2 regions of the Lysinibacillus sp. YS11 genome follow, and region 1 is predicted to be linked to the other one. Evidence: riboswitches for the same ligand, from Rfam matches in the RefSeq annotation. Region 1 holds a riboswitch; the other holds the start of a gene.
The links. A riboswitch is a leader RNA that binds a small molecule or an ion and turns the genes downstream of it on or off. The one in region 1 is predicted to bind cyclic di-GMP.

Region 1 (4,220 bases):
TTTGGTGATGTTTTACACCAAATGAAATGGTTAAACTTCGGTGGCGGTCACCATATTACACGTGATGATTATGATGTAGAAAAACTTGTGAACATCATTAATTATATTCAAGAAAAGTATAACCTGCTTGTTTATCTTGAGCCAGGTGAAGCAGTAGCCCTTAATACAGGTTATTTAGTAGCAACGGTGCTAGATATTCAAGAAAATGGAATGGATCTTGCTATTTTAGATACATCAGCAACATGTCACATGCCTGATGTACTTGAAATGCCTTACCGTCCAATGATTATTGGTTCTGGACAAGCAAATGAATTAGCACACACATATCGCTTAGGCGGACTAACATGTCTAGCTGGTGATGTGATTGGCGATTATTCGTTTGAACAGCCATTAAAACCAGGTGATCGTCTTGTATTCACAGATATGGCTCATTATTCAATGGTGAAAAACCATATGTTTAACGGTGTCAACTTACCATCTATCGTTTCTTATAATGATGAAGAAGGTATTAAAGTCATTCGTGAATTTAAATTCGAGGACTACAGTGGTCGACTGTCCTAATACCAATAGAAAAGCCCTTCCAGTTTAACACTGGAAGGACTTTTTTTATGGACGCATGGTCATCCAATTCTCCACATAATGAATGGCTACTCCATAAAAAGCATCGTTATTTGAAAAATGTTGCTGAACAAGTATAAGCTGTTCATTCATAAAGGCTTCTCCATTATCATAAAAAGTAATATTTTCCCCTTCCTCTGAAGCGCCTGTTTCTACACCAATTACAATTGATTTATTCACAGTGGAAGCATAAGCGATTTCATGTTCTACAATAGAGATAATATCTTTTGCAGCATCACGATAGGCCATGATCGTCACACTATCCGTATGGTCAATGACCCAATCAGCTAATAACCCTTTTCCAAATTGGTTATTATACTGAACTTCATCAAACCAAAATGGCATATCTACTTCTAAAGTAAGTTGTAACTGACTTGCCTTCTCACTTGCTTTCATTATTAGTGCTTGATAGGATTCTATCGTTTGTGCTTGATGTAAGCTCCATCCACTATTTAAATAAGGTTCTACATCAAGGTGAACCCCAGAAAATTGCTCAGATTCAGTTGAATTCTCATTATATGTATGTAACCAATTAAACAATTCGTCTTGGCTTCGACTACCCTCAGCTGAAACCCAGCTTGCAGCACCATCCAATGCATAAATGCGAATACCTCTGTGAGAAGCGTTACTAATAAAATGCTTATAGTCATTGCTCGCTATGCCTTGATCGATTTGCAGATAAACTTTATTGACATCGTTATGTTCTAAAAATAATAATATTTTTTCTTGGTCATCCATGATGAGGGATGTATCCCACAGCCATGTAGCCTTTTCCTGTATAGACATGGCATCAACCTTTCCACTTGATAAAGCTAATGAACTAATCATGATGACGATTAGTGCGGTCCATACTTTTAATTGTCTCTTCATACGAACTAACTCCATTCTACTCGCCACGGCCCCTAGAACAGAACCTGGCAACCTGACAATCTTGCACTGAAATTATAGTGTTTAGACTCATGGCTTTGCGTCCCTCCCTTTCGGTGAAGTTTGCCTTTTTCAGTTTTTTCTTAATCATTATCATACGCGGTTAGCAATTGTTTGTCTGTAGGTATAATGCATAATTGTCACATGTATGATCACGTAAAAACGACAAAATACAGGTTAAATTTACTATTCAAACATAAAAAAACGTAGAGTACTTAAGCCTCTACGTTTTCCTTTTCATTTTCAAGCATTTTGTGTAAATAATCGATAATTTCTCGAATGCCCTCTAATGAATTAACCAGTATTTTTGGATCAACATATGTTATCATTCGATTTTCAAGATTAGCTACCGCAGTAAAATAGCGTGTTTTACTATAATTGACTAGACCCAATTGCTGAAGTACTGATTCATCGAAATCAAGAATTTCACGTGCTTCTGTAACAAGTAATCCATAATTAACAACATCTGTATTCAACACAATGATACGAGCAGTTGCTGTATTCGATGAACGATTGTACAGTATGCGTTCAAAATCAAGAACAGGTACAAGCTCACCGCGAATTCTTGTAAAGCCTAGAAGATAGTTAGGTAAATGAGGAATAGGTGTTACTTGCTCTAATTTTTCAATTGAAATCGCTTGCTCCACAGGCACAGCATACTCCTCTGTCCCACAAGCAAAAACGACTGCTTTGACACTTTCCATAGGGTCACATCCTTATTCGACTGTTAGTTTTTCGCCGATTCTTTGACGATTTCTACTAGTAAATCTGCTAATTTTTCAAGTTCTTCTACTGGTATTTTTTCATTTGTTGTATGGATATCCTCGTATCCAACAGATAAATTAACTGTAGGAATACCAAAGCCTGCGATGACGTTTGCATCTGAGCCTCCACCAGAAATGCCTAGTGTCGGTGTACGATCAATATTGCGTGCAGCAGCCATAGCTACCTGAACTACTTTATCAGATTCCGTTACACGGAAGCCTGGATACATTAGCTTCACTTCTACCTCTGCACGTGCGCCTAAAGAAGCAGCTACTTGTTCAAACGTATCTTGCATATGCTTTGTTTGCGCATCCAATTTAGCTTTGTCTATAGAGCGTGCTTCTGCAAGGATTGTCACTTCGTCACAAACAATATTCGTCGCTTGTCCACCTTCAAAACGCCCAATATTCGCTGTTGTTTCTTCATCTAAACGACCTAGTTTCATTTGAGCAATGCATTTTGATGCGACTGTTATGGCAGAAATGCCCTTTTCAGGAGCAACCCCTGCATGTGCCGTTTTTCCAATAATCTTTGTGAAAATTTTCGCTTGGAATGGTGCTGCTGTCACGATACCACCAACTTTGCCATCGCTATCAACCGCAAATCCATATTTTGCTTTAATGTTAGCTGGATCTAACTCTTTAGCGCCAACAAGGCCACTTTCTTCACCAGCCGTAATAATAAATTCAATATCGCCATGTGCAATATTTTGCTCTTTCAAACGTTTGACCATCTCAAATAGAGCAGCTAGTCCTGCTTTATCATCGGCACCTAAAATCGTCGTACCATCTGATACGATATAGCCATCTTCACGTAAAGACGGTTTGATGCCTTTTCCTGGAACGACAGTATCCATATGAGAAGTGAAATAGATTGGCTCTACATCCAATGTGCCTTTTAATGTGGCAATAATATTACCTGCCCCATGTCCATTACGCGTATGTGCATCGTCTTGAATCACTGAAAATCCAAGTGCAGTTAACTTATCTACAAGAATTGGTGCTATTAGTTGTTCATGTTTTGTTTCCGAATCAATTTGTACGAGCTCAAAAAACTCTTCTACTAAACGACTTGTCATGTTGTAAAACTCCCTTAGTTTACGTGTATTTCCACGTTATAGTATATGTATCATTTTAGCACAACGTCAGAAGAGTTGAAATCATTGAACAATACTACCAAAATAAAAAGTCTGAGAAAAATCTCAGACTTTCCCTAGTCATTGAAAATAAGCTCTTTTTCTTTTTCTAATGATTGTAGGTAGTTGACAGCTTTATTATGTTTATCCTGTAAGCGCCAAATCGTATTATGTACATCATCTTGAACACGCGAGACCTGTTCCCTTGCTGTCGAGATTTTAGAATGAACAGACCATGCTGAAAAAATATCATCAAAAAAGTAATCAGCAAACTTAACAAACCCATCTGTTTCAATATGCAGCGATTTCGTAGACATTTCATGAACATCTAATAATTCATTATGAAACCGTTGTAACGCAATTTGAGCACTATGTAAATAGTTTTCAGACTGATCGAGTGCATCATGCTTTAAGTGCGTAGCAATCAGCCCACCGCCAAAAAATGTATCCCATGTGGAATATCCATTGGCCGAATGTAATGAAGCTGCTGCTTGCCCTAGCCTTGTAAGAGCTACTTCTCCCGCTTCCTCCGCCTCTTTAATTTCTCTAATGAGCTGCTTTGTTAGCATTTCCTCATGTGCTAAATGCTCTAGCCTTTCTGCTTGGGCAGCATCATGAATCTGTAAATATTTCTTCTTTTTAAGGTAGACCTGTTGAAGTGATTGCTGTAGCGCATTTTCATCAATCTGGGCAAGCTGATTCATCACTTGCACGTTGTCCTCTGCTAAATCATTTTGCATTTTCTTTGCTTCATTCAGCTTTAATTCAAGTACTG
Region 2 (4,220 bases), 1.1 Mb from region 1:
AATAATATTTAACATTATTTACTCCTTCGTTTTCCATTAACCGTTCATTACGACCCCACCATTTGGCGTTAAAATTTGACCTGTATAGAAGTCAGCATGATTAGAGGCTAAAAATAATACACTTTTCGCAATCTCTTCTGGTTGCGCTAAACGTTTTAATGGATATTTTGCGGATTCTTCCTCCACATAGTTATCGCCAAACTCTTGTAGAATGTCCGTAAATGTTCCACTAGGAGCAACTGCATTGACAAGTATAGAAGGTGCTAATTCTCTTGCTAAAGCCTTTGTAAAAGCATTAATAGCACCCTTCGCAGCTGAATAATGCGTGAATTCTTCACAACCCAAGCTACCAATATCAGATGAAATATTAATGATTTTTCCTGTATTACGTTCCTTCATTCTTTTAGCTGCTTCACGGCAATTATAGAAACAGCCATATAAATGAACTTTAATCATACGATCCCACTGCTCATCCGTTAAATCTGTAATGCTGGAACCCTGTGCAAATCCAGCGTTATTTACAAGAACATCAAGATCCCCGAGATGCTCGTCCATGAATTGATGCATCGCTTGTACTTCTTGAGAGTTAGAAACATCTGCATGGAATATTAAAGCTTTCACACCCAACTTTTCTGCTTCTGCACGTACAGCTTCTGCCTCTTGCTCATCCCCAATATAATTAATTAAAATATTGGCTCCATGTTGCGCAAAGCCTAAAGCAATTGCTTTACCGATTCCTTTACTAGAGCCTGTAATTAAAACATTTTTTCCTGTAAAATTAATGTCCATTATGATCATTCTCCAATTTGAATTTTGCCACTAGACCTTGCAGCTCTTCTGCTGTTTTGCCCAGTGATGAAGAGGCATCCTTTACTTCCTGCATGGTAGATAATTGCTCTTGTGTAGAATTCGAGACATTTGAAGAGAACTCTGCTGACTGCTCTGCAGATTGTTTAATATTATTAACAGATGCCGCCACTTCTTCTGAGGATGCAGAAATTTGTTGTGAGGCTGCTGAAATTTCACGTATTTGGCTAGCTACTTCTTCTGAGGAAGTAAGAATTTCTTTAAAGATTTCGCCTACTTCATTGGTAAATGCCATCCCTACCTTAACATCCTCTTTGCCTTTTTCCATAACTGTGATAGAAGCGTTTGAATCAGACTGAATAGAACTAATTAAATTATAAATTTCTGTTGCTGATTGAGAGGATTGTTCAGCTAAGCGTCTCACTTCATCCGCAACAACGGCAAAGCCTTTACCATGTTCACCTGCTCGTGCCGCTTCGATCGCAGCATTTAATGCTAATAGATTTGTTTGATCGGCAATAGCAGTAATTAAGCTAACAATTTCACTTATTTTTTTGTATTAACATGTAGTCCATTAATGGTTGTCCCTATTTGTTCAACAGAATCATTAATTAACTCCATTTGAGCAATAACTTGTTGTACAACTTCATTGCCTCGTTCAGAAGCCTGTGATGCTGAAATAGAGGATTCCGCAGCTACATTTGCAGAATCAGCAATTTGCTGAATACCTGTTGCAGTTTCTTCCATAGCAGCAGCTGTTTCCTCTGTCATGGTCATCGAGGCCTCAGCATTTTGTGTAATTTGATTCATGTCTAGTGCAATATTTGTTGAGCTGTTATAAGTTTCACCAGCATGTACCGTTAATTGATTGGCTGCTGAAGAAACGTGATTGGATGTATTGCGTATGTTTAAAATAATATGTTGCAAATTAGCCACCATTGTACGAATGGATTCAGATAATTTACCAATTTCATCCTTTGATGTCTCTAAATCCACATCTATTAATTCACCATTTGCCACTTGATTGGCAACGTTCACTACTTTTTTCAGTGGCTTTAATAGTCGATCTATAATTATGTAAACTAAAACTAATAAAATTAAAATGCCGATAATGGCAATGACAATTTGCTTAATCACACTTGTTTTAATAATCGTATTGATATAATCAGCGGAGTAATCAATCCCTAATAGGGCAATCAGTTGGCCATTATCATCTTTAATAGGACTAAAAACCGTTCTCCAAGAACCAAAAGGATCCTCGAATATATCAGTTACCTCTGTACTATTATTTTCAATAGCTAATTTTGCTGTTTCTACATGTTCATCCGCTAAATCAGTAAAAATTTCACCGGCTTCATATACTTCATTTAGATTAGAGGTATAGCCAATTGGATTGACGCCACCCTCATCCTTGACATCCCAAATATAACTCCAGCTCATAATACCTTGCTGTTCCTGAATCATATCAAGTTGCTTTTGGATCTTTGTAAACTTTGCGTTTGTTTCCCCTTTTTCGGACAGCAAATCTTTTACTTCATCACTGTCTAAGTTCATAGCTGTTAATAAACCAACACTTTTTAATTCTTGCTCCAAATCCACATTCATCCGATTATTCAATTCACTAATACTTTGCGTCGTAATAATAGCGATAAGCAGTAATACAACGATAGAGACTGTTAGTAAAAGCTTATTTTTTAATGATGTGTTTTTTAACAACTTCATTTCCCCTTTTCCTCCTTTGAACTTTACTTGCAAAAAAATGCCTATTTCAAAAGAAATAGGCATAAAAGAACAAAAACTAGAATGAGAATGATACAACTAGCACTCTTTTGCAACCCAGCCGCCATAGCACTTATTGCCTTAGACCTGTAGCTTTGCGTCTTTACTTTTCAGTAAATTTGCCTATATTTCCCTACCAAAATTAACACAGTAGGTAAAAGTAGTCAATGCTCTCTACTTAAAACATACATATTTTATACTAGCTGTTCCTTCATTAATAATTATATAAATTACTTAATTATGATTCATCTATTGAACAAAATAAAACAGCTACAACCTCAATTAGCGTTGTAGCTGTCCACTTTCAATTCACTTACCCCTAAGTGTTTGAATAAATTATACGTTTTGTGTGACAAGTAATACGGAAGGTATAAAGGATAACGCAAACATAGCGATATACCATACGGAAGTACGACGTAATGAAAAGCGTACTTTTTTTCGTTCCGCATAAAAAATATCTAACATAACTGCAACAATAAAAGGCATTGTAATACATGCAATAGCTACTAATAAGATGTCAAAATAAATCATACAAGCACCCCTTTGTCTGTGAACATTTTTCATCTTTTTTGTGAACATTTTGTGATAATTTTATTGTACACAATTTCGTCACAAATTGTCAACGAGTTTTAAAGAAAAAAATGGCACTTTATGATTGATATCCATTGTGCATTATGCTCTATATTTATATGTTAGGCCCCTTAAAAAATTTCGTACGAATGAATCGCCACACTCTTTATAATTACGATGACTTGGATTTCTTAAAATAGCACCTAATTCACCTTTTGTAACTTTAATGCCGCCGTCATATAAAATCTCAAGCATCTCCTCAGTTGTTAAAGCTAAAGCAATTTTTACTTTCTTTAGCAGCATATTATTTGGGCTTTCTTTACCTGACACAGGTAAAGGTCCAACAGCCTGTCCTTCTCTTGGTTTCTGAGGCCCGCGTTTAAAAGTAATTAATCCATTTAAAAATGCCTCTAACATTTTATTATTACATTTGATGTATTCCTCTGGCGCTTCTTCCTCATCATTAATCTTAATCAGCATATTTAATACTTCTTCCTTTGTATAATCCATGCCACCAAGTTTAAAAATTTCTACCATATCTACATTTTTTATATCGAACGCATAGCGTAAACGAATTAAGATATCATTATTTGTCATTATATTTCCTCCTTTAATTAACCTTATATAGTAAAGAGCCAGGCTTAATTATAACAGAGAGTTTGCTGATTATTGCTAGCTTTCCACAAGTTGTTGTTGTTAGCAAATAGCGTGTGCATTTCCTACTTTTTAAATGTATGAAAAATTTAATCGCAACCATTCTAAGGTCAAGGAGGTGAGAACAATGGCTAACAATAACCGCAGTTCAAATAAACTTCTAGTACCTGGAGTACATGAGGCTGTCAATCAAATGAAATATGAAATTGCACAAGAGTTTGGCGTTCAGCTTGGGCCAGAAGCATCTTCTCGTGCAAATGGTTCCGTTGGAGGAGAGATTACAAAACGTCTTGTTGAAATCGCTGAAAAACGTTCAAAAGGTTTATTATAATTAAATACTAATAAGAAAAGAACGAATCCCATTTACATAATTGGAATTCGTTCTTTCGTGCTCTATAAAATTATGCTAT

Region 2: linked by a shared signal. The riboswitch ahead of LBYS11_RS19920 (methyl-accepting chemotaxis protein) and the one ahead of LBYS11_RS14060 (amidase) in region 1 are both predicted to bind cyclic di-GMP.

The regions. Positions count from the first base shown of each region.
Region 1 is NZ_CP026007.1:2,831,543-2,835,762, forward strand. It holds gene nspC (carboxynorspermidine decarboxylase) at 1-561, shown strand, start outside; gene LBYS11_RS14060 (amidase) at 607-1,488, opposite strand; cyclic di-GMP riboswitch class I at 1,532-1,623, opposite strand; gene LBYS11_RS14065 (chemotaxis protein CheW) at 1,761-2,249, opposite strand; gene LBYS11_RS14070 (M20/M25/M40 family metallo-hydrolase) at 2,273-3,388, opposite strand; gene LBYS11_RS14075 (hypothetical protein) at 3,523-4,220, opposite strand, start outside.
Region 2 is NZ_CP026007.1:3,960,809-3,965,028, forward strand. It holds gene LBYS11_RS19910 (sodium:solute symporter family protein) at 1-15, opposite strand, end outside; gene LBYS11_RS19915 (SDR family NAD(P)-dependent oxidoreductase) at 37-789, opposite strand; gene LBYS11_RS23840 (methyl-accepting chemotaxis protein) at 779-1,357, opposite strand; gene LBYS11_RS19920 (methyl-accepting chemotaxis protein) at 1,354-2,529, opposite strand; cyclic di-GMP riboswitch class I at 2,635-2,720, opposite strand; gene LBYS11_RS19925 (hypothetical protein) at 2,923-3,117, opposite strand; gene LBYS11_RS19930 (YehS family protein) at 3,259-3,753, opposite strand; gene LBYS11_RS19935 (alpha/beta-type small acid-soluble spore protein) at 3,938-4,141, shown strand; gene LBYS11_RS19940 (MFS transporter) at 4,212-4,220, opposite strand, start outside.